Regions from separate parts of the Gordonia sp. SL306 genome, predicted to be linked through region 3. Evidence: predicted binding sites of a transcription regulator. Region 3 holds the regulator's gene; each other region holds the start of a gene.

Region 1 (5,382 bases), 2.6 Mb from region 3:
TCTCCAACTTGCGCAGGCGAACCCACCTGCTCGTGCAGTGCAACGCGAACAGGTCGCGGTGACCCACGTCGACAGAGCGCAATCCGAACAGAGTGTTGGATACGATGGGGAACAGGGCGATGAGCACGCACACCAACACCCGGGACACGAACCCGAAGCCGAACCAGAATCCGACCACCGGCACCACGGCGAGGATCGGAATACACTGCAGCACCACCGCATAGGGGAACAGCGAGTTCTCGATCCAGCGTGCCTGCGACATCACGACAGCCCACCCGACACCAACCACGAAGGCGATCGCCAGGCCGACGAGCGCGACGACGGTCGTGCGTCCCAGCGCCGACCACATGTGCGCTGCTTCCGGTCCGGTGAGCGCAGCGGCGAACACATCGCCCGGCGGCGGCACCAGAAACCTCCGTTGCTCGGGCAGGATCACGTAACTCACCAGCGACCACAGACCCAGCACCGCGACGAATACCGCTGCCGGACCGAGGACACGTCCGAGCACCGCAAGTCCAGTCCCGTCGAGCCGCTACTGGCGCTGCTGTGCGACCGCGCGGCGGTGGGCGATCCCTCCTCGACGTCGGCGACCTCGATCTCCGCGGTCCCGGTTGCTCGCACGGTGACGACCTCCGATGCACGGGTCACAGCACGACCTCCCGTAGTTGATTGTCGATATGTGCGCAGATCTCGTTGAACTCCGGTCCGAAACGCAGGCCACGGGAACGTGGATAGTCGAACGGGATGTCGACTACGTCGAGAATCCGTCCCGGTCGCGGCGCCATGACCACCACACGCGTGGAGAGGAAGACCGCTTCGGCGACGGAATGCGTGGCGAACATGCCCGCTCACCGGCGCAGTCCGGTGTCCTACCGCGACATCGCTTCGTAGTACTCGCGTGAGTCCGGACGATGCAACAACACGATGATGCCCACTGCGAGAACGCACATCACGAAGTTGGTGATCATCGTGAAATCAGTGTCGGCGCGGACCGCCGAGAAGAGGCCGAACACCGTGCCGAGGACAGCGAGCGTGGTCGCAGTGCTCCGGGCCCAGGTCTGCCCGCGAGCGTTGGCGCGGGCCATCCAGATCCACAGCCCGACAGCGATCGCGCTGACGACGATGGCGACAGCGACGCCCGCGCCGAGGCCCGTATCGACCGAACCTTCCAGGTCTGCGTCGGCGAGTCCCGAACCCTGCGCATGCTGGGTGCGAACCTTCAGTGCCGCCGTGTTCATGGCGGTGAGGGCAGCGACCAAACCCGCGATCTGGACGACGGCGCCGAAGTACATCAGACAGATCGCGCCGACCAGTGGGACCGGAAGCTCGCGATGCGACCCGGAAGCCATCGACCCAGCTTGCGATGGACGCCCCGTCATCCCAGAATTCATGCCTGAGAGCGTAGCGTTTGCGGATGTTCCCAGGTCGACGCGGCCACGAACATCATCCGGCCAGGCCGAGATCCTCCCACCGGACGGCACGTACCAGCCATCCCATGGAAACCGCGTTCTGCACGCGGCGTCGTTCCTCGCGCGACATGTCCTCGCGCCGTGAGTCGATGGTCGGGGGCGGTGACACACCGCGGAGTAGTCGGTCGAGGTTCTCGCCGACGTGGTGGATGCGGTTGACCCTCGGCGAGTTCGGGGGTCCAGTGCCGTCGCTGTTGAGAGTCCACGCCGGCCGACCGGTGTCGGGGCCTTCCCGGATGATGTGGGTCGTCCACTGTCCGACCTTTGGGCCGACCATCCGGTTGTGTTTCGGGCACGCCCCGGCGAGGTCCGAGACGTCTGTCCAGCCTCCGTCGGCCCAGTCCCGTTCGGCGTGGTGGATTTCCAGGCGGGTGAACGGCTGTGTGCAGTCAGGGCAGGTGCATCCGGCGCCGTCACGGGCGAACAGCGCGAATCGCTGCGACTGGTTGGCGAGCCGCTGAGCTTCGCCGAGGTAGAGAATCTCAGGGCTGTGATCGGCGAACACTGCCAGATGATGTTGTGCCTCGGCCGCCAGCTCGATGACATCTTTGATGGGAAGATGTGCACCACCGGCAGTTTCGCCGAGTCCGGCGCGCTCGCGCAGCTCGGATTCGGTGATCTTGACGATCAGATGCGGCGGCAATCCGCGGTGGCTCTTTCCTAGCACGCCACCACCGAGCGCCGCTTTCAGCAGAGCGGTGAGCGCGTCGTGGTTCCGTTTGGACTGCGAGCGCATATCCTGTCGCGCAGCCTCTTTGAGGATCTTCGAGTCAGCATCGACCTTGCCGCCGCGCGGTGAACTCTCGTCATCGGGATTGTTCATACCCGGTGCGGCCCACGCATCGAGAAGAGTGTCGAACATCGCTCGGGTGATCGGGTCGAGTGTGCCACTCAGGGTGCTCATCGATTGCGGGTCTTGTTTGCCAAGACTCAAGCTGCGCCGACGCGCCCGATCGCGGTCGTCGGTGAGACTTCCGTCGGGGTCCAGATGAGCGATCACCTGTGCACCGAGTCGAGCAACGGTTGCCGGATCGAACTCGCGGGCGTGCTGCGCCAGCTGGGACTCGGCGGCGACCTTGTCTTCGGTGGAGACCGACGATGGGATGTGGCGCAGCGTTTTCAGGATCTCCTCGACGTGGTCGGGGCCGACGGCTCCCTCTGCCAGCGCAGCGGCAGTGGCCGGGCACGCAGGAGGGAGCAATTCGCCCTGCATCGAGTACATCTGTGCGACAGCTTCCATGTGCCGCCGGCGCCGAGTTGGGTTCGTGATCCGCAACCGGGCCGCCATGAATGCATACAGCGATCGGTACCCGGCCTTGATGTGCGCTGCCCGGTCGGACACGTCGAGTACTCGGCGGTGTCCGATCCAGCTCATCCGCTTCACGGCGCGTTCATGAGACTCGGCGGCTTCAATGACTTCCAGATCGGAGGCGGGTGTGGAAGACGCAACGCTGATTCGGTCGAGAACGCTGTGCAACTCGGCGTACAGCGCAACGATCTCGGTCTGCGAATCTGTGGTGTTCACCGCGCTGCACCCCCTGATGCCCGGACTCGAACGTATGTTCGATAGATTCAGATTATCGGGCATTTTCGGTTTGCGCAACCGTGTATTCACGGGTGCTGCTGAATGTGTCCGGGCGGGAATGGGCAGACCTTGAATAGCGGATACGCCGTCGGAATACTCAAACGATGCGAACTGGTCAGACCAACTATCCTGACCTTCGTGTCCGAACTCATCCCACAGGTCCCCGGGGTTGGCCGCAAGTACATGCAGGTGGTCAACCAGGTGCTCACATCCATCAGTGCGGGCCGGCTGAGCCCGGGGGACCGGCTGCCCAATGAACGTGACCTGGCCGTCGAATGCGGCACGTCGCGCCCGACGGTGCGGGACGCCCTGCTGGCGTTGGAGTTGTTCGGTGTGGTCGAGATCCGACGTGGCTCAGGCTGTTACATCACCGAGCGCGGCCATCACCTGCAGAATCCCGCGCTCGGACTGCTCGACGCCACGCCGCAGGATCTTCTCGAGGCGCGACTGCACCTGGAACCCACCATGGCGCGGATGTGCGCCGGACGGCTGGATCTCGACGAGATCCGGCGGCTCAATGCCCTGATCGACGCGTCCGACCTCGGCGATGCCGAGCCGGTGCGGGAACGGCGATTCGGCAGCTACTTCCAGCTCAGCCAGGCATTCCACTCGGAACTGGCCGGCTACTGCGGCAATTCGGTGATCGCCGGGATGACGAGACAACTGGTCGACGTGGCGTCGCACCCGATGTGGGCGCTGCTCAACGGGTCGAGCGCCACCACCAACCAGTCCGACGTGCAGGCCGACGAGCACCGGCAGATCCTCGAGGCGATCGCGCTCGGCGACGAAGATGGTGCGGCCGACGCCATGACCGATCACCTGTCCCGGATCGGCGGCGACCTGTTCGGCGGAGACGGTGCGACCATCGCCCGGGTGCGTCGGCGACGCGCGGCGACCAGCCCGGTCATTGACGAGGACGCCGCGACCTCGACAGGCAGATTGGTAAGACCACTTGCGTAATCATCTTTGATTCCCGCGTTACGGTCGGGCAACTGCGCCTTCCTACCGTCAATGACGTCGGCCTCAGGCCGTACCCACGTCATCAGCGAGATGGAGGAGCGCAGCCATGCGCCGTGCACGATTCACCAAGAGACTGACCACCACCCTGGCCGCCGTCGCGGTCGCCGCGTCGACCGCCCTTGTCGCCGGCTGCGGCAGCGACACCTCGAGTGACAGCATCGTGGTGGCCTCGCCCCAATGCGCACACTGCCTCTCGATGTCGCTGCTGCCCGACAAGATGCCGGGACAAGACGTCACCTACCAGAATTTCACCAAGCTGTCGGATCTCAGCACCGGCCTCGCGTCGGGCCAGATCAACGTCGGACAGATCGACTACACCGCACTCGTCAGCCTCATCTCCAAGGGACTGCCGATCGTCGCGATCAGCGGGCAGGTCAATGGTGGCTCGGACTTCGTGGTCAGCCCGAAGCTGGGACTGAACGCGAACGACTGGCCTGCCTTCACCGCCGCGGCGAAGAAGGCCAAGGCCGACGGTCAGCCGCTGAAGATCGCATCACAGTTCGGCACCGTCCAGGACATCGAATTGCGCCTGGAGCTCCCGATGAAGGGCATCGACCCCAACAACGACGTGGAGATGACCAACGTGCCCTATGAGGGCATGGGACAGGCGCTCTCGAACGACTCGGTCGACGCCGCGATCCCCGCCCAGCCGTTCGCCGCGGAGATCATCGACCAGAAGTTCGCCGAGCACTTCACGTTCCCCTACGACCAGGCCGCAGGTGATCTGACCAACGTGGTGGTGGTCAGCAAGGACTACATCGCCAAGCAGCCCGACAAGGTCAAAGCGGTCGCGCAGGGCATGAGTGAACTCGTCCCGTACCTGAAAACTCCGGAAGGGCAGCAAGACTGGATCGGCGCGATCAAGAAGTACACCAACGTGCCGCAGCCCGCGATCGACGAGGCCATGACGCAACTCTCACCGAGCGTCGACATGCCGTTCACCCAGATCAAGGCGATCGCCGACGCCATGTACGCGCAGAAGCTGATCTCCAAGCCGCTGACCGACGCGCAACTGCGTGAGCACATCGACTACTCGATGCTCGCCACCGCAACCGGCCAGCCCTCCACGGAACTGGGCGACGCACAATGAGCGACTCGATGGTTCTGGCCGAGCCGCAGACGCAGACCACCGCCGACCCGGCTCTCGGTCCGCAACCCCGCGATCTCCGAAGCAGAACCGGTAACGCCGCCACGATGATTCGACGGATAGCGGTCGGGGCGATCGTCCCGATCCTCATCCTGGCCGGATGGGATGTGGTGGTACGCCTGGAGATCTTTCCCAAGGCGCTCATCCCGTCGCCGTCGATG
Region 2 (5,382 bases), 2.1 Mb from region 3:
ACCGATCCTGGCCGATGCTCGAAGCGGCCGATCTCGTCGGGGACCTGTGGTCGGTTCCCGCCTATCTGCGCATGTGCGCTCCCCACCTGTCCCCCGGCGAGGTCCGGAAACTGCAGCGCCGGATTCCGAACGCGTGGACGGTGTCGGATCTACCTCTCCTGGACGCGGCGCGCCTGCGTCTCGGCGATGCGACGGCCTCGGTCCGTCGACGGCGGCGTGAGTCGGTGCTGGCCGCCGAGCGGGAGCGAATGGATCAGGTGGTGACCGATCTTCTCGACGCCCATGCCCACGACGACGGCGAGGGGGTGATGCCGATGCTGCGCGGCGCGGATATGCGCAACAGCCTGGTGGATGAGACTGCCTCTCCGACAATGGATGCGGATGACCTCGCCGGGCCGTTCGCGCACATCATCGTCGACGAAGCCCAGGAGCTGACCGACGCGGAATGGCAGATGCTGCTGTCCCGCTGCCCTTCCCGAAGTCTCACCGTGGTCGGCGACCGCGCCCAGGCGCGGCACGGGTTCACCGAGAGCTGGCAGGAGCGGCTCGAACGGATCGGGGTCCGCGAGGTCACCATGGCGTCCCTGTCGGTGAACTACCGAACGCCGGAGGAGGTCATGGCTGTCGCCGAACCGGCCATCCGCGCGGAGCTCCCCGACGCGAATGTCCCCACGTCCATCCGTCGCAGCGGCATCCCCGTCGTCGAGGGTCCCACCGCCGACCGCGACGCGATTCTCGAGCGGTGGCTGGCCGCACACGACGAGGGAACCGTCTGTGTCATCGGCGATCCCACGTTCGCCGAGCGGCCACGAGTACGCTCACTCACACCCGAACATGCGAAGGGCCTCGAGTTCGACCTGGTTGTCATCGTCGATCCGGAGAGATTCGGGAGCGGCATCGAAGGGGCAGTCGATCGCTACGTCGCGATGACGCGGGCCACGCAGGAGTTGGTGATCCTGCGCAGCACGTCATGAATGATCGGACGCGCGACGCTGCCCACGTGAACCAGGTCGACAGCTACCGGGCCAGGTCGAGGTCGTCTGGTGTGAGGATTTCGACTGTGATGCCGTCGTGTACGAGTCGGGTGAAGCGCATGGGTCCGGCGTATCGGTAGTCGGGTGGGGCCACTTCTTTTGGGCGTGCGGGGGTGTCACCTGAGAGTCCGCTGTCGTCGAGGTGGTGTCGGAGGGTGTCGGCGATGTGGTTGCGTCGGTTGATGCGTGGTGGGTTGGGTGGTCCGGTGCCGTCGGTGTTGCGGGTCCAGGCGGGGCGGCCGGCGTCGGGTCCGTCGGCGACGATGTGGGTGGTGAATTGTCCGGGTTTGGGTCCGACCATGCGGTTGTGGGTGGGACACGCGGCGGCGAGGGCGTCGATGTCGGTGCGGCCGCCGTCGGCCCAGTCGCGTTCGGCGTGGTGGATGTCGGTGTGGCTGAACGGCATGTCGCAGTCGGGGTGGGTGCAGTGGGCGCCGTCGCGGGCGAAGAGTGCCAGGCGTTGGGCTTGGTTGGCGAATCGTTTCGCGGTGCCCAGGTGCAGGACTTCGCGGGTGTGGTCGGCGAATACGGCCAGGTGCAGGTCGGCGTGGGCGGCGAGTTCGACGATGTCGGCGATGGGCAGGGTGGCGCCGGTGGTGGTGTGGCCGAGGCCGGCCCGTTCGCGTAGTTCCTGTTCGGTGATCGCGATGATCAGGTGGGGTGGCAGTCCGCGGTGACTGTCGCCGAGTCCACCGCTTTTCAGGATGTAGTCGAGCAGGGCGCGCAACGCGTCGTGGTTGCGTTGTTCGGGGGTGCGGGCATCGCGGGCGGCGGCCTCGGCGAGGGTGTCGGGGTCGGCGTGTTCGCGTTGTCCGGTGGGTGATTGCGTGTCGTCGGGGTTGTTCATGCCGGGTGCGGCCCAGGCGGCGAGTACGACGTTGAACATGGCGCGGGTGGTCGGGTCCAGGGTGGCGGTCAGCCGGCTCATTTGTTGGGCGTCTTGTTTGCTCAGCAGCAGGCGGCGTTGGCGGGCGCGGTCACGCTGGTCGGTCACGGTGCCGTCGGGGTCGAGGTGGCCCAGGATGCGGGCGCCGAGGTCGGTGAGTGTTTTCGGGGAGAAGTCGCGGGCGAAGTAGGCCAGACTGGCTTCGGCCGCCTCCACCAGGCCGGGTGCCACCGCGGCCGGGATGCGTGCCATGGCGTTCACGATGGTGTGTACGTGGTCGGGTCCGATCGCGCCGTCGGCCAGCGCGGCGGCCGTCTGCGGGAAGCGCGGGGCGAGCAATTCGCCCTGCAGGTTGTACATCTGCGAGACCGCGGCCATTTGTTCTTTGCGGTGGCGTAGGTCGCCGATGCGCAGCCGTTCGGCCATGAAGTTGTGCAGTGAGCGGTAGCCGGCGGCGGTGTGGGCGTCGCGGTCGCAGACGTCCATGACCCGGCGGTGTCCGATCGAACTCATCCGCCGGGCGGCACGTTCGTGTTCGGCGGCCACCGCCACCAGATCGGCGGGCGAGGCGCTGGTGGTGTCGACGCCGGCGATGCGGTCGAGCAGGTGATGGAACTCGCGGTAGAGCTCCACCACATTCTCACCGGCGGGCAGATCACCGACCGACGCCGCGGCGGCCGTGGCCAACTCGGCCTGTCGCTCGAGCAGGTCGTCATGACTGCGCGGATGATGTTGCTGAAACATGCCCCGCGGCAACCACTGTCCGGCCACCGCCGCCACATCGACCTCACCACCGTCACCACCAGACGCATGGGCACGATCGGAGTCGGACTCGCTCATGTGGCGGACCCCCGATCCCGTTCGTTCGAACGCATGTTCGAACTCTAGCGGGATCCGAGGCGCCCGCGCAAGAGCTTCAGTCAGTCAATGTTCACGCGCTGCATGCCCACACCCGGTCACCGCTCCGCAGCGTCGAGTTCGGCAAACGTGTCCGCAACCCAATTCGCGACGAAGTCACTCACATGACCGAGATCATCGAGGCCGATGTGTTCGGCACCGCCCTCGTCCGCGGTGAAGATGCGCAATTCGCGCTTGGGGCTGTTGGTCGCCTGATCGAACGAGCGTCGCGCCAAGTCCACTGGGATCTGTCGATCGTTGGCGCCGTGTGCGATCAGGAAGGGAACGTCGATCTTCTCGACGACACCGTCGAGGTGGATGCCGTCGGCCATCTCGAGGAAGGCATCGAGGTCGGTTTCGCCCCAGACCCACATGACGTGATCCCAGTAGTGCGGCACCGGGCGCTCGCCCTCGCGCTCGACACGGCGGCGTTGCACCTGACCCCAGTTGTGGTTGGCACCCCAGGCGACACACAGCGCGAGCCGCTTCTCGAATGCGGCGGCACGTGGCGCGTAGTAGCCACCGAGCGACCAGCCGACGATACCGATCCGCGAGGCGTCGATGGTGGGGTCCTCCTCCAGGAAGTCGACGCACGCCGCTGCCCATTCCTCGGTGTTCACCTGAGAGGTGAGTCCCTGCTTGCGCAGTGCCTCACCCGATCCCGGGGTGTCGACCATCAGGGTCGCGATGCCGCGCGCGGCCAACTCCTGATTGTGCTCCGAGACGTACATGTGCTCCTTGGTGCTGTCCAGACCGTTCCACTGGATCATGACCGGGGTCGGCCGGCCGTCGGTGGTCGCGGGTTTGGTGAAGTACGCCGGGAGTGTGGTGTCGCGGAATGGGATTGCCACACGACGTGTCAGGGGGTCGTTCAGCTCGAAGGACAGTTCCATCAGGTCCAGGCACCGCTGATAGGTTGCTTCCCGTTCCGGGGTTCCGGCCTGCTGCATACGTTCCGCAGTGATCAGATAGTTGGCGGCGCGCACGTACGCCTGCCCGGCCGTGCGCGCGTGCCCTTTCTTCGCGTCGTCGTCGGCGGCGGACACCAACTGGTCGACCATCGCCGTCCACGAGTTCAGGAAGTCGACGGTGCCGACGTCCTCGTTACCCTTGGCGATGTCGAGGAGCGGGCGGCAGGCCCGGTCCACCTCGTCGATTCGTCCGCCGCTGTTGAGCGCGCCGACCACCGCGAAGTTCCATACGTAATTCTTGCCGGTGAAATATTCGAACATCGTCTACTCCTGAGTGAGGTGGTGAAAGATTTTGCTGTGGAGGTGGTCTCGATACGCTCGCTCGTACCTCGCGGGCTACTCGACCAACGGGGGGCTCACCTGATGGCCATCGGATTGATCGGCGACCCGACAGCGCCGGTGATCGGCAACGGTGGCGCCACGAGCATGAACTCGAAACGACCGTCCGCCCGGCATGCGGCGGCGAGTCCGTCGAGGTTCCACATCTCGCCGATGTAGAGCCCGATGTGAGGGATCACGACCTGATGCAATGGCTGGAAAGCGACGTCGAACTCGTTCGGGCGGACCTCGAATCCCCATGTATCGGTAGTGATCCCGGCGATTTCGTGGTCGCGCAGCCAATCCGCGGTGGTGAACGACAGACCTGGAGCAGGGCCTCCGGCGTATTCACCCCATCCGTCCCGTAGGGCGCGGGTGAGCTGTCCGGTGCGCACACAGACGAAGTCGGCGCGCCCGACGGCCGAATCCGATCCCTGCGCCTCGATCGTCCGGTCCAGGTGCTCGGGCAGGATCGCGAAGCCGTCGGGTAGTTCCCCGTCGTCGCCGATCTCCCGCCCGACATCGAGGAGTACTCCGCGGCCCACCATGCGCCCGGCCGCGGTCTCGATGCCGGTGACCCGATCGCCTTCGGAGGTCACCACCTGACCGGATCGCCTGCCGTTCCACGCCCGACCGTGATCGAAGATGTGGCCGAGCCCATCCCACTGCGTCGAGCACTGAAGCGGCATGGCGATCACGTCGTCGGCCCCACCGAGGCCGTGCGGGAATCCCTGAATCCCGGCCTCCGCCTCGATGCCCGTGTCGAGCATGGTGTGCACCGGATTGGTGCGTCGTCGCCACCCTTTCTGCGGACCGTCCATGTCGAACGGCAATGCAAGACTGAGGGTCTCCCCGGTCCGCACCAATCCAGCCGCCCGCAGGCGGTCGGCGGCGGTGATGTGGTTGAGGGTGCCGTGGACGTCGTCCTCACCCCAACGGCCCCAGTTGGAGCATCGTGCGGCCGCGGCCGCGATCGCGCCTTCAGGGTCGGTTCGATCCAGGGCCGTCGATGACGGCTGGGTGGTCTCAGCGGTCATGTGTCATGCCTCCTGTCGTGGTCAGCGACTGCCCGGCGTGCTCGGCCCGGCGACGTTGCTGATCTGTGGTGCGTGGTGCCGGCAGCGGCACGCCTGCCGGCCGTGGCGAGCCGATGGTGTTGCGCAGAGTTCCGATGCCCTCGACGGTCAGCTCGACGACGTCACCGCGGTGTAGTGGCGATGGGTCGAGAGTGCCACGGCGGCCCCATAGTTCGGCCAGGCAACCCCCGTTGCCGATG
Region 3 (5,382 bases):
TCCCCGGCGCCGACAGTGCTGCGCGGCACGATCGGTGGCGGGGTGGCGAACCAGGTCCCGGAGTCGGTGACCAGGATCGCCCCGGCCGCACCGAGGGTGGCGAGGATGGCGGCCCCGGTCCGGTCGACGAGAGTGCGAGCCGCGCTGACGAGCGGTGCGTAATCGCCTCGCGACGTCGCGGCGACGAGACCCGACGGGTCCACGCCGGTGGCCTCGGCCAGCTCCTCGTCGTTGGGCTTCAGCAGGTCCACACGACCCCGGACCGTCGCCGACAGCGGGCCGCCGGAGGTGTCCACTGCGACTCGGCAGTCCTGTCCGTCGAGCTCGTCGATGACGGTCCGGTACCAGTTGTCGGACGGCCCCGGCGGCAGTGACCCACACAGCGCCACCCAGCTTGCGCCGCGCGCGTTCTCGACAACCAGGTCGACGAGGGCATGTGCCTCGGCGGGGGACAGCCCGAAGCCGGGTGCGTTGATCTTGGTGGTCGTGCCGTCGGGATCGGCGACCGTGACGTTGGAGCGGACGTCGCCGTCGATCGGCAGGGCGAGGTAGGGGAGACCGACCGTGTCGAGCGCGGTGAGCAGTGGGTCGCCGGTCCGCGCGGGCAGGACGGCAAGCGTCGACAGCCCTGCCTCGGACACCACCCGCGCGACGTTGACGCCCTTGCCGCCGGGTTCGGCACGCACCGACGTCGCGCGCTGCACCTCACCGCGGCGCAGCGGTGCGGCGAGCTCGAGGGTGCGGTCGAGGCTCGGATTGGCGGTGACGGTCAGGATCACCGGCGGTGTTGATGGTTGTGTCATGGGGGTCCTCTCGGTCACGCGATCACGACGTCGATCCCGCGTGCCGACAGGGCCGCGGAGGTGACCGGGTCGATCCCGGCGTCGGTGACCAGCACGTCGATATCTGCGAGATCGGCGAACGAGGACAGGTCCTCACGGTCGATCTTTGATGAATCAGAAAGCACCACAACGCGATTGGCAACCCTCACGATGGCCGCCTTGATGGCGGCCTCGTCCGGGTCGGGGGTGGAGAGTCCGTGTGACTCGGTGATCCCGTTCGCGCCGACGAAGGCCGTCGAGATACGCAGTCGTTCCAGTGCCGCCACCGTCTCGGAGCCCACCGTCGCCTGTGTGAGTCCGCGGACCCGGCCTCCGAGGACATGCAGGTCCGACGAGTTGTGGCCGGCCAGCGCGGCCGCGATCGGGATGCTGTGGGTGATCAGGGTCAGACGGCGGTCACGTGGCAGGGCGAGGGCGGCCTGGAAGGTGGTGGTGCCGGCGTCGAAGAACACGGAACCACCGTCCGGTGGGAGGAACCGGATCGCCGCACGGCCGATGGCGACCTTCTCATGCGTGTGGGTCATCTGGCGTTCGTCGATGCCGAGCTCGCCGATCACCGGCGTGGAACCCGGCCGAACCGCGCCGCCGTGTACCCGCTGAAGATGTCCTGCGCGCTCGAGGGTTGCGAGATCCCGACGCACCGTCTCACTGGTCACGTCGAACAGCGTGGCCAACGCGGTGACCGACGCGCGGCCATTGGCCCGCACCTGATCGGCGATCGCCTGCTGACGTTCTTCGGCGTACACGGATGTCCTCGTCTGTTGGAATCTGTGGATTTCAATGTTGCTATATCTGTGTTTACGCCTGTTTATGTTGACAAGTCAAGGTTTTCTTGTAACTTGAATCACATAACTTTCAGTTACGGGCCCATTCCACATGCGCTCCGCTGCTCGATACAGGCCAGTGAGTCCGGGACGGGATCGGTTCCCGGACCGACGGACAGATAGGACTTCGGTGACACAGACACAGGTTTTGCAGGGGACACCGGTGGTGGCCGGAAAGGCCTTCGGTCCGGCCATCTGGCCGGGCGCCCGCCCGGAATACGACCCGAGCGCAGAGGACGCCGTCGCCGAGGACGAGCGTGAGGTCGAGACCAAACGCTTCACCGACGCCGCGGCGGCGGTGGCGGGACGGCTCCGGGAGCGGGCCTCGCATGCCTCGGGCGCCGCGTCGGAGGTGCTCGTGGCGACCGCCGGCCTGGCCGAGGACCGCGGTTGGGTCGGTGCGGCGTCGGCGTTGATCGCCAAGGGCACCCCCGCGCCGGCTGCGGCCGTGGCGGCGACCGAACAGTTCGCCGCGATGTTCACCAAGCTCGGCGGACTGATGGCCGAGCGGGTCACCGATCTCAACGACGTCCGCGATCGGGTGGTCGCCGAGTTGCTCGGGATACCCGAGCCCGGCGTACCGGAACCGCCCGTGCCGTCGGTGCTGCTCGCCGACGATCTCGCCCCGGCGGACACCGCCGGGCTCGATCCGACGCTGATCACCGCGCTCGTCACGCGTCTCGGAGGTCCCACGAGTCACACCGCGATCATTGCCCGCCAGTTGGGGATTCCATGCGTGGTGGCAGTGGGTGAGCTCGCCACCGTGGCCGTCGGCACCACGGTGCTCGTCGACGGCACGGCGGGCACTCTGGAGGTCGAACCCGACGAGGCGAGGGCGCTGGCCGGCGTCGACGAGAGTCGTCGCAAGGCCGCCGCGGTGGCGTCGTGGACGGGACCCGGGACGACCGCGGACGGGCATCCGGTCTCGGTGCTCGCGAATGTCGCCGACGGAGCGTCGGCACGAAACGCATCCGGTCATCCCGTCGAGGGTGTCGGATTGTTCCGCACGGAGCTGGCGTTCCTCGAGCGGGCCGAGGCCCCGACGATCGCCGAGCAGACAACGTTGTACCGCGAGGTGATCGACGCATTCGCCGATCAGAAAGTGGTGATCCGGACGCTCGACGCCGGGTCGGACAAGCCGCTCAAATTCGTGACCCAGCTCAACGAGGCCAATCCGGCGCTGGGTGTGCGGGGCAATCGCATCGCGATCGACCATCCCGAGATCCGCGCGGCGCAGCTCGATGCGATCGCAGCCGCTGCTCAGGAGAGCGGAGCCACGCCATGGGTGATGGCCCCGATGATCGCATCGCCTTCCGAGGCAGCGGAATTCGCGGGCGAAGTGCGGCGCCGTGGATTGATCGCGGGGGTGATGGTCGAGGTGCCCGCCGCTGCGATCCTGGCTCCCGCGATCATGGCGGAGGTCGACTTCGTCTCGATCGGCACCAATGATCTGACGCAGTACACGATGGCCGCGGATCGGATGTCCGCCGAACTCGCCACACTGACGGATCCGTGGCAGCCTGCGGCGCTGGCACTGATCGACATGGTTGCCCGCGCCGGTCAGGCGGCGGGCAAACCGGTCGGAGTGTGCGGTGAGGCGGCCGCCGACCCGCTGCTGGCATGTGTACTCGTCGGCATGGGCGTCAGTTCATTGTCCGCGGCGCCCGCCGCGGCTGCGCCGGTCGGGGCTCGCCTCTCGGAGGTGACCCTCGACCAGTGCCGGTCAGCCGCGCAAGCAGTGCTGAAAACCGCCGATCCCGCGGAGGCCCGTGCGGTCGCGGCCGCGGCGCTCGGTGGCTGACTCTCGGCCGCCGATCCTCACACGCGCCGCATCACGGTGACGACCTTGCCGAGGATCGCGGCCTCGTCGCCCGGGATGGGATCGAAGAGGTCGTTGTGCGGCATCAGCCACACGTGACCGTCCTTGCGCTTGAACGTCTTCACGGTGGCCTCGCCGTCGATCATGGCCGCGACGATGTCGCCGTTGTCTGCGACGTTCTGCTGCCGGACCACGACCCAGTCGCCGTCGCAGATGGCGGCGTCGATCATCGACTCGCCGACGACGCGCAGCAGGAACAGCGATCCCTCTCCGACCAGTTCTCGAGGTAGCGGGAACACGTCCTCGACGGCCTGCTCGGCCAGGATCGGTCCGCCTGCGGCGATCCGCCCGAGCACGGGCACGAACGTCGGTGTGGGCAATTCCTGACCGTCGGCCAGTCCGGCCGCCGCGCCGCCGGGCGGGGTGTGGTCGCCGTCCTGGATGTTGACCGCGCGCGGCCGGTTGTGGTCGCGCTTGAGCAATCCCTTGCGTTCCAGGGTGCGGAGTTGATGCGCCACCGACGACGTGGACGTCAGTCCGACGGCGTCGCCGATCTCGCGGATGCTGGGCGGGTAGCCACGCTCTCGCACGGACTGACGGATGAACTCCAGGACCCCGCGCTGCCGGGCGGTGAGAGCCGCCTCGGCGACCTCGGGTTCGGCGACGACGGGTGCCGGCTCCGACGAGTCGTCGGGGGCGTCTGCGGTCTCGTGGATCCCGCGGGTGGCTCCACGCCGCCCGCCGGCCTTGTCGCTCATCGCTGAGTCCTTCCTGTCGGCTGTTGCATCGTCGGCTGCCGCCGGAACCGGGTTCGCCTCGCAAAATCGCTGGTCGATCGGTTGTCTCACGGCCGAGGTTAACCGAACCTGCCGACAGGTTCAAACATTTGTTCGACGCGTGTCGAGACTTTGTCGGCGCAGCGTGCTACAAATCGAACATGCGTTCCATCGAACATGTGATCGAGGGAACGGTCGATTCGGATCCCAGGAGGACACGATGAGCACAGCCACCTTGACCCGCGAGACGTCCGTCCGCGAGACACCCGCGCGCCACGTGCCGAGCAGTGGCACCCTGACCCGCGAGACACCGGCGCTGGCGCCGCGACGGCCGGTCACCTCCGGCGTCGGTTCGCGTCCGAGGCGCGGCGCGAGGGTCGAGCCGACCCGTCCGGCCGACCGTCGTCCGGACGGTCGATACAACGCGGGCACGACGATCGTCGGCACCCGGTGTGCGGCACCGGCAGATGAGCGGCGGGTCTACGCACGACGTCGTGCGGCCGCGCTTGCCGTGCTGGTCGGGGGAGCGCTGGCCGCGCTCGTCTGGGTCGTCGCGATCGTCGGGTCGAACTACGCCGCGTCCGTCGCCCCGCAGCCGGTGGGCACCGAGGTGGTGCACGTCCGGCAGGGCGACACCCTGAGCTCGATCGCCGATCGGGTGGCGCCGGATCTGCCGCGCCAGTCGGTCATCGATCAGATCGTCGAGCGCAACGCCTTGGCCTCCTCGGGACTCCGGGTCGGTCAGGCACTGATCGCGCCCGCATACCGCTGAGCAACGGACGGTATTCTCATGGCACAGGTTCCAGCCGGAAACCGGCACGGCGTAGCGAGCATCCGGTGCGCCGGAGTGTCCCGAGACGTGCGTGAGGACAACATGCGCTGCCCGTTTTGTAAGAACGAAGACACCAAGGTCATCGACTCGCGTGTCGCCGATGAAGGGCAGGCGATCCGACGGCGCCGTTCGTGTGCGGAGTGTGGTCGCCGGTTCTCGACGGTGGAGAGCGCCGTGCTGTCGGTGGCGAAACGCAACGGGGTCACCGAACCGTTCAGCCGCGAGAAGGTGATGCGCGGAGTTCGTCGGGCCTGCCAGGGGCGTGCCGTGGCCGAAGACGCCCTCGCCC
Region 4 (5,382 bases), 1.1 Mb from region 3:
GTGCCGAACAGCGCTACGAGTACACCGTCATCGGAGATCCGGTCAACGAGTGCGCGCGGCTGTCCGAACTCGCGAAGACATCCGCCGTCCCGGTTCTGGCCGGTGACGCTGCCGTCGGCGCTGCGGGAGATGAGGCGGAGGAGTGGAGTTCGGTTGGCAGCCGGACATTGCGCGGTCGGCCGCGGCCGACGGAGGTGTTCGCCCCGGCGGCGCTGATCGTCGAGCCGGCGAACCCGTCGGTCGGCGGGGTGCTCTCGGGCCTGCTCCGGCCGGCGCGGCGCGTGGGGCTGACCGGGATGATGCGCCTGCCGTCCGGGTTTCTCGGCCGTTGACGGCCATCGGCGACGTCAATAGCGTGGACCGCATCATTCGCCGAGCAGGGGGTTGTGAGCATGAGTGGTTGGTCGACATCGGACATCCCGGATCAGTCCGGACGCACGGTGGTCATCACCGGCGCCAACAGCGGTCTTGGTGCGGAGACCGCGAAGGCGCTGGCTGAGGCGGGTGCAGAGGTGATCCTCGCGTGTCGTAACGCGCAGAAGGCCGATGTGGTGGCGCGGGAGATCGGGTCCGCGGCGACCGTGGCCCAACTCGACCTCGCCGATCTCGACTCGGTGCGTGCCTTCGCCGACGGTCTCACCGGGGCCGACGTGCTGATCAACAATGCGGGAGTGATGGCGATCCCGCTCGGTCGCACGGCGCAGGGATTCGAGATGCAGATGGGCACAAATCATCTCGGCCACTTCGCGTTGACCGCGCTGGTCCTGCCGAAGATCACCGGACGGGTCGTGACGCTGTCGTCGACGATGCATCAGATGGGACGAATCGACCTCGGGGACCTCAACTGGGACAAGCGACGTTATCGGCGCTGGCGAGCGTACGGCGACTCCAAGCTGGCCAACCTCATGTTCGGCAAGGAGCTGGCCGATCGACTTGCCGCCGCCGGGTCTGCGACGGCGTCGCTGATCGCGCACCCCGGTTATGCCGCAACCGAACTGCAGGGCAAGTCCGGGACGGTCGAGGACGTGTTCATGAATGCGGCAAACAAGATTTTCGCGCAGTCGGCCGCAGCGGGGGCACTGCCGTCGCTGTATGCCGCGACGTCCCCCGATGCCACGAGCGGTACCTTCTACGGGCCCACCCAGATGTTCGGTGCCCACGGCGCCCCGGGGATCTCCGGGTACAACAAGCGTGCCGACGACAAGGCCATCCGCGATGGTCTGTGGACGACCTCGGAGAAGTTGACAGACATCGGCTTCCAGATCTGACGCCGGTGTGCAGGCGCCCGGGCTACTGGACGTCGAACTTGATGGAGTTCGAGGCTCCGGAGATGGTGTCGGTGACGCTGATCGAGTAGGAACCCGGAGCGCGGAGGAGGAACGTCTTCGCCGAGGTGCAGTCCTGAGTCTTGGTCAGCTGCGCCTTCTTCGGGACCTTCGGTCCCGACAGGCGGACCTCCATGCGGCACTGGTTGCCGTCGACCACGGGACCGGCGTCGATGGTCGAGTTCCACCGCACGCCGAGCTGTGCGTTCTTCGGGTACACGCCCGGTGAGATCGCCTGTGCCTTGGGCGCATACGCCCACACGTTGATGGACTTCACGCCATTGGTCGCATCGGGGCGGCCGAGCTTGCCGAAATGCTGCGGCTTCGAGCTCGACGACCCGAGGGCGGAGCTGCCGGCGTTCAGGAGATCGGAACTGCCCGACCCTGAGCTTCCCGCGCCCGCACTGCCGAAGAGAGTGTCCAGTGGACCGGCCGTTGCCGGGGCGGCGGCGGTGGCGATCGCGGCGGCGGCCAGAATGGCGACGGCGGCAGACTGTCGGATCATGATTCTCTTTTCGGCTCGGCCCCAGGGCGGTGACAACGCCCCCGATTCAACCACCCGACCAGGATGGGAAAGATATCGGGTTGGGTCGATGTCGGGTCTGTCGGATCCCGCCGCTACCAGACGCCGGGCGGGCGGAACTGCACACTGATGCGGGGACCGACGCCGGGCGATTTGGGCACCGCGTGTTCCCACGTCCGTTGACAGCTCCCACCCATCACCAGCAGATCCCCGGGCCCGACCACGAACCGCACCGACGATCCGCCGCCGCGGGGCCGCAACATCAGCGGGCGCGGGGAGCCGAGGGAGACGATGGCCACCATCGTGTCCGCGGTGGATCCGCGGCCGATCCGGTCGCCGTGCCAGGCGACGCTGTCGGAGCCGTCGCGATACAGACACAGTCCCGCGGTCGCGAAACCCTCGGGCAGTTCGTCGCGGTAGTGCCGCGACAGCCGCTCACGTGCTTCGCGGAGCAGGGGATCGGGGAATGCCGCCGCCTCGAGGTAGGTCGAGACGAGTCGCGGGACGTCGACGACGCGGTCGTACATCCGTCGACGTTCGGTGCGCCAGTCGGCCTTCTCGCGCAGCGCGTCGAAGAGCAGATCGGAGCCGGCGATCCAGCCCGGTCGCAGATCGACCCACGCGCCGTCGGTGAGCATGCGGCGAGTGGTCGCGTCGAGATCTCCGATACTCGTCTGGTCGCACTGCTGATCGAAGAGTGAACGCTGGATGCCCGCGGTCATGCCCAACAGGCTACCGCATGATGCGAACATGTGTTCGATGATGTGCATCGCACCCGTATGGCGCCGAGGGGTCCGCCACAAATGTCCATTTTGTGGTGGCGAACAGCCGAGTCTTTCGGTATCCAGTAACAAGTGGAAGTCACTAACATTTTTGGTGGCTTCTGTTTGTTGGGCTCGTGCGAAGGGAAGACCATGGCGTCGTTGTTGTTCCGGGTCGGGAGGTTCTCCTTCCGGCACAAGTGGTGGGTGATCGCGGTGTGGTTGCTCGCTGCCGTGACCGTCGCCGGTCTCGTCGGTGCGTTGAGCCCGAAGTTCGCGAAGGACTTCAGCCTGCCCGGTACCGATTCGGGAACCGCGACGTCGCAGGTCGAGAAGTACTTCCCCGACGTGATGAAACAGCAGTCGCAGGCATCGACCAGTGTGCTGGTGGCCGCCGACGACGGACTGGCGGCACACTCGTCGCAGATCGATGCGCTGGTCGCCGATCTGCACAAGCTGCCCGAGTTGACCGACGGCACGACCGTCGTGAACCCGACCACGGTGGCCAAGGCGCAACCGGCGCTCGCCTCGTCCGTCCTCGGCGACGACGGCAAGGTCGGTCTGATCCAGGTCCGGCAGAGCATCGAGATGATGGACCTCACGGTCGACCAGAAGGATCAGCTCAAGGAGATCCTCGCCGATCACCGCGGTGGCGGGCTACGCGTGGAGGCGACGGGCTCCCTGATGCAGGTGCAGGAAGCGGGCGGCAAGGCCGAACTGATCGGTTTCGCGGTGGCCTTCGTGGTGATGATCGTTGCCTTCGGCGCGCTCGTCGCCGCATTCATCCCGCTCGTCACCGGATTGGTCGGCGTGATGATCACCATCATGCTGCTCACGCTCGGGGCCAAGTTCATGAGCATCAACCAGACGGCCACCGGCATCGTCACGATGCTCGGCATCGCCGTCTCGATCGACTACGCCCTGTTCATCGTGTCGCGCTATCGCAGTGAACGACAGCGCGGTGGGAGTGCCGCCGATGCCGCGGGCAGAGCAGTCGGCACGGCCGGGTCGGCGGTCGTGTTCGCCGGGCTGACCGTGATCATCGCGGTGGTGGCACTGATGGTCGTCGGTATCCCGCTGATCACCCAGATGGGTATGGGCGCGGCGGTCGCCGTCGCGGTGGCGGTCCTCGCCGCACTGACCCTGATCCCGGCGTTGCTCGGCGCCGTCGGACGGTTCGCATTCGCACCCCGTATCCCGTGGATCAAACATGCCGAGCCGTCGGAGAACTCCGAGACCGTCGGCGTGAAGTTCGGCCGCACCGTCGTGAAGCGTCCGTTGCCGTTCATCATCGCGGGCCTGGCCGTCCTCGTGCTGGCCGCGATCCCGGCCACGAAGCTCGAGTTGGGGATGTCGATGACCACCGACGACGAGGCGGCGGCACAATCGCTGCTGCAGCGCGGCTTCGGTGAGGGCATCAACGGTCCGCTGCTGGTGGTGGTGCACACCGAGAACGGTGACGTCACCGTGGCCGCCGCGCAGACCGTCGAACACATCAAGACGCTCCCCGACGTCGCCAACACCAACACCCTGACCTGGGTGGGCAACGGCGCGACGCAACCTCAGGTCGGCGCGAACACCGCACTCATCTCGGTGACGCCGACGAGTGCACCGTCGGATGCGGCCACCCATGATCTGATGGAGCAGATCCGCGACTACACGCCGGTCGTGGAGACCACGGGTGCGCAACTGCACGTGGGTGGGCAGACGGCGATCATGTCGGATCTGTCGGCGAAGCTCGACAAGGCCCTGATTCCCTACCTCATCGTGGTGGTGGGCCTGGCCTTCCTGATCATGATCGCGGTGTTCCGATCGATCTGGGTCCCGTTGATCGGCACCGTCGGCTTCATCTTCTCGGTGCTGGCGACGTTCGGTGTGACCGTGGCGATCTTCCAGGAAGGCAACTTCGGGCTCATCAGCCACACCCAGCCTATCCTGTCGTTCCTGCCGATCTTCCTGATCGGGGTGGTCTTCGGCCTTGCCATGGACTACCAGGTGTTCCTCGTGACGCGTATGCGTGAGGAGTACATCCACGGGATGTCGGCGAAGGACGCCATCATCGCGGGCTATCGGCACGGTGCACGAGTGGTGACCTCGGCGGCGATCATCATGATCAGTGTGTTCGCCGCGTTCATGCTGTCCCCGGACACGACGTCCAAGATGATCGGGTTCGCACTCGCGGTCGCGGTTGCCTTCGACGCCTTCATCATTCGGATGATGGTCGTACCGGCGATCATCGCATTGCTCGGAGATCGCGCCTGGGGCCTCCCGAGATGGTTGGATCGACTCGTGGTGAACTTCGACATCGAGGGCGGCGCCGTCCGCGACCGTGGACTGACGGACTCCGACACCGAGGCGACACCACGGGAGCCAGTGGGTTCGGCAAGCTGATTCGAGGAGGTCGGGAGCATGGCCACACCGACGACGGCCCCGGGCGTCAGTCCGGGGCGTCGCATCGGGTTGCGGGAGAAGAACAAGATCCGCACCCGCAAGGCGATCCGCGAGGCGGCGATGGGGCTCTTCGCCGAGCACGGTTACACGCAGACCACCGTCGAACAGATCGCCCGTGAGGCCGAGGTCTCCCACACCACCTTCTTCAGGTATTTCGCATCGAAAGAACAGGTGGTCATCTCCGACGACCTCGAGGAGGCGAGGGCCGCGGCGACCGCCGCGATTCCCCCGGGCCTCGGGCATTTCGACCTCTTGCGCCGATTGGTGACCGATCTGTTCCAGATCGGTACCACCGACGACTGGGCCAGCAACACCGAACGGA

Evidence for each region. The regulator LexA, encoded in region 3, represses DNA repair genes until DNA is damaged. The targets are predictions, from matches to a motif close to CGAACANNTGTTCG.
Region 1: OVA31_RS10060 (HNH endonuclease signature motif containing protein) is a predicted target of LexA. The motif match lies at 3,022-3,035, and genes of this name have one in related genera.
Region 2: OVA31_RS12310 (HNH endonuclease signature motif containing protein) is a predicted target of LexA. The motif match lies at 2,787-2,800, and genes of this name have one in related genera.
Region 4: OVA31_RS16635 (alpha-ketoglutarate-dependent dioxygenase AlkB) is a predicted target of LexA. The motif match lies at 2,594-2,607, and genes of this name have one in related genera.

The regions. Positions count from the first base shown of each region.
Region 1 is NZ_CP113063.1:2,187,777-2,193,158, reverse strand. Features, by position in the region: gene OVA31_RS10075 (ABC transporter permease) at 1-508, opposite strand, end outside; gene OVA31_RS10070 (hypothetical protein) at 645-842, opposite strand; gene OVA31_RS10065 (hypothetical protein) at 870-1,349, opposite strand; gene OVA31_RS10060 (HNH endonuclease signature motif containing protein) at 1,444-2,994, opposite strand; gene OVA31_RS10055 (FadR/GntR family transcriptional regulator) at 3,193-4,014, shown strand; gene OVA31_RS10050 (ABC transporter substrate-binding protein) at 4,121-5,164, shown strand; gene OVA31_RS10045 (ABC transporter permease) at 5,161-5,382, shown strand, end outside.
Region 2 is NZ_CP113063.1:2,691,531-2,696,912, reverse strand. Features, by position in the region: gene helR (RNA polymerase recycling motor ATPase HelR) at 1-974, shown strand, start outside; gene OVA31_RS12310 (HNH endonuclease signature motif containing protein) at 1,018-2,760, opposite strand; gene OVA31_RS12305 (alpha/beta hydrolase family protein) at 2,877-4,049, opposite strand; gene OVA31_RS12300 (cyclase family protein) at 4,145-5,143, opposite strand; gene OVA31_RS12295 (fumarylacetoacetate hydrolase family protein) at 5,133-5,382, opposite strand, start outside.
Region 3 is NZ_CP113063.1:4,743,704-4,749,085, forward strand. Features, by position in the region: gene OVA31_RS21735 (1-phosphofructokinase family hexose kinase) at 1-779, opposite strand, end outside; gene OVA31_RS21740 (DeoR/GlpR family DNA-binding transcription regulator) at 818-1,588, opposite strand; gene OVA31_RS21745 (putative PEP-binding protein) at 1,797-3,467, shown strand; gene lexA (transcriptional repressor LexA) at 3,485-4,243, opposite strand; gene OVA31_RS21755 (LysM peptidoglycan-binding domain-containing protein) at 4,482-5,033, shown strand; gene nrdR (transcriptional regulator NrdR) at 5,136-5,382, shown strand, end outside.
Region 4 is NZ_CP113063.1:3,627,123-3,632,504, forward strand. Features, by position in the region: gene OVA31_RS16620 (adenylate/guanylate cyclase domain-containing protein) at 1-332, shown strand, start outside; gene OVA31_RS16625 (oxidoreductase) at 393-1,268, shown strand; gene OVA31_RS16630 (hypothetical protein) at 1,291-1,830, opposite strand; gene OVA31_RS16635 (alpha-ketoglutarate-dependent dioxygenase AlkB) at 1,944-2,570, opposite strand; gene OVA31_RS16640 (MMPL family transporter) at 2,763-5,000, shown strand; gene OVA31_RS16645 (TetR family transcriptional regulator) at 5,019-5,382, shown strand, end outside.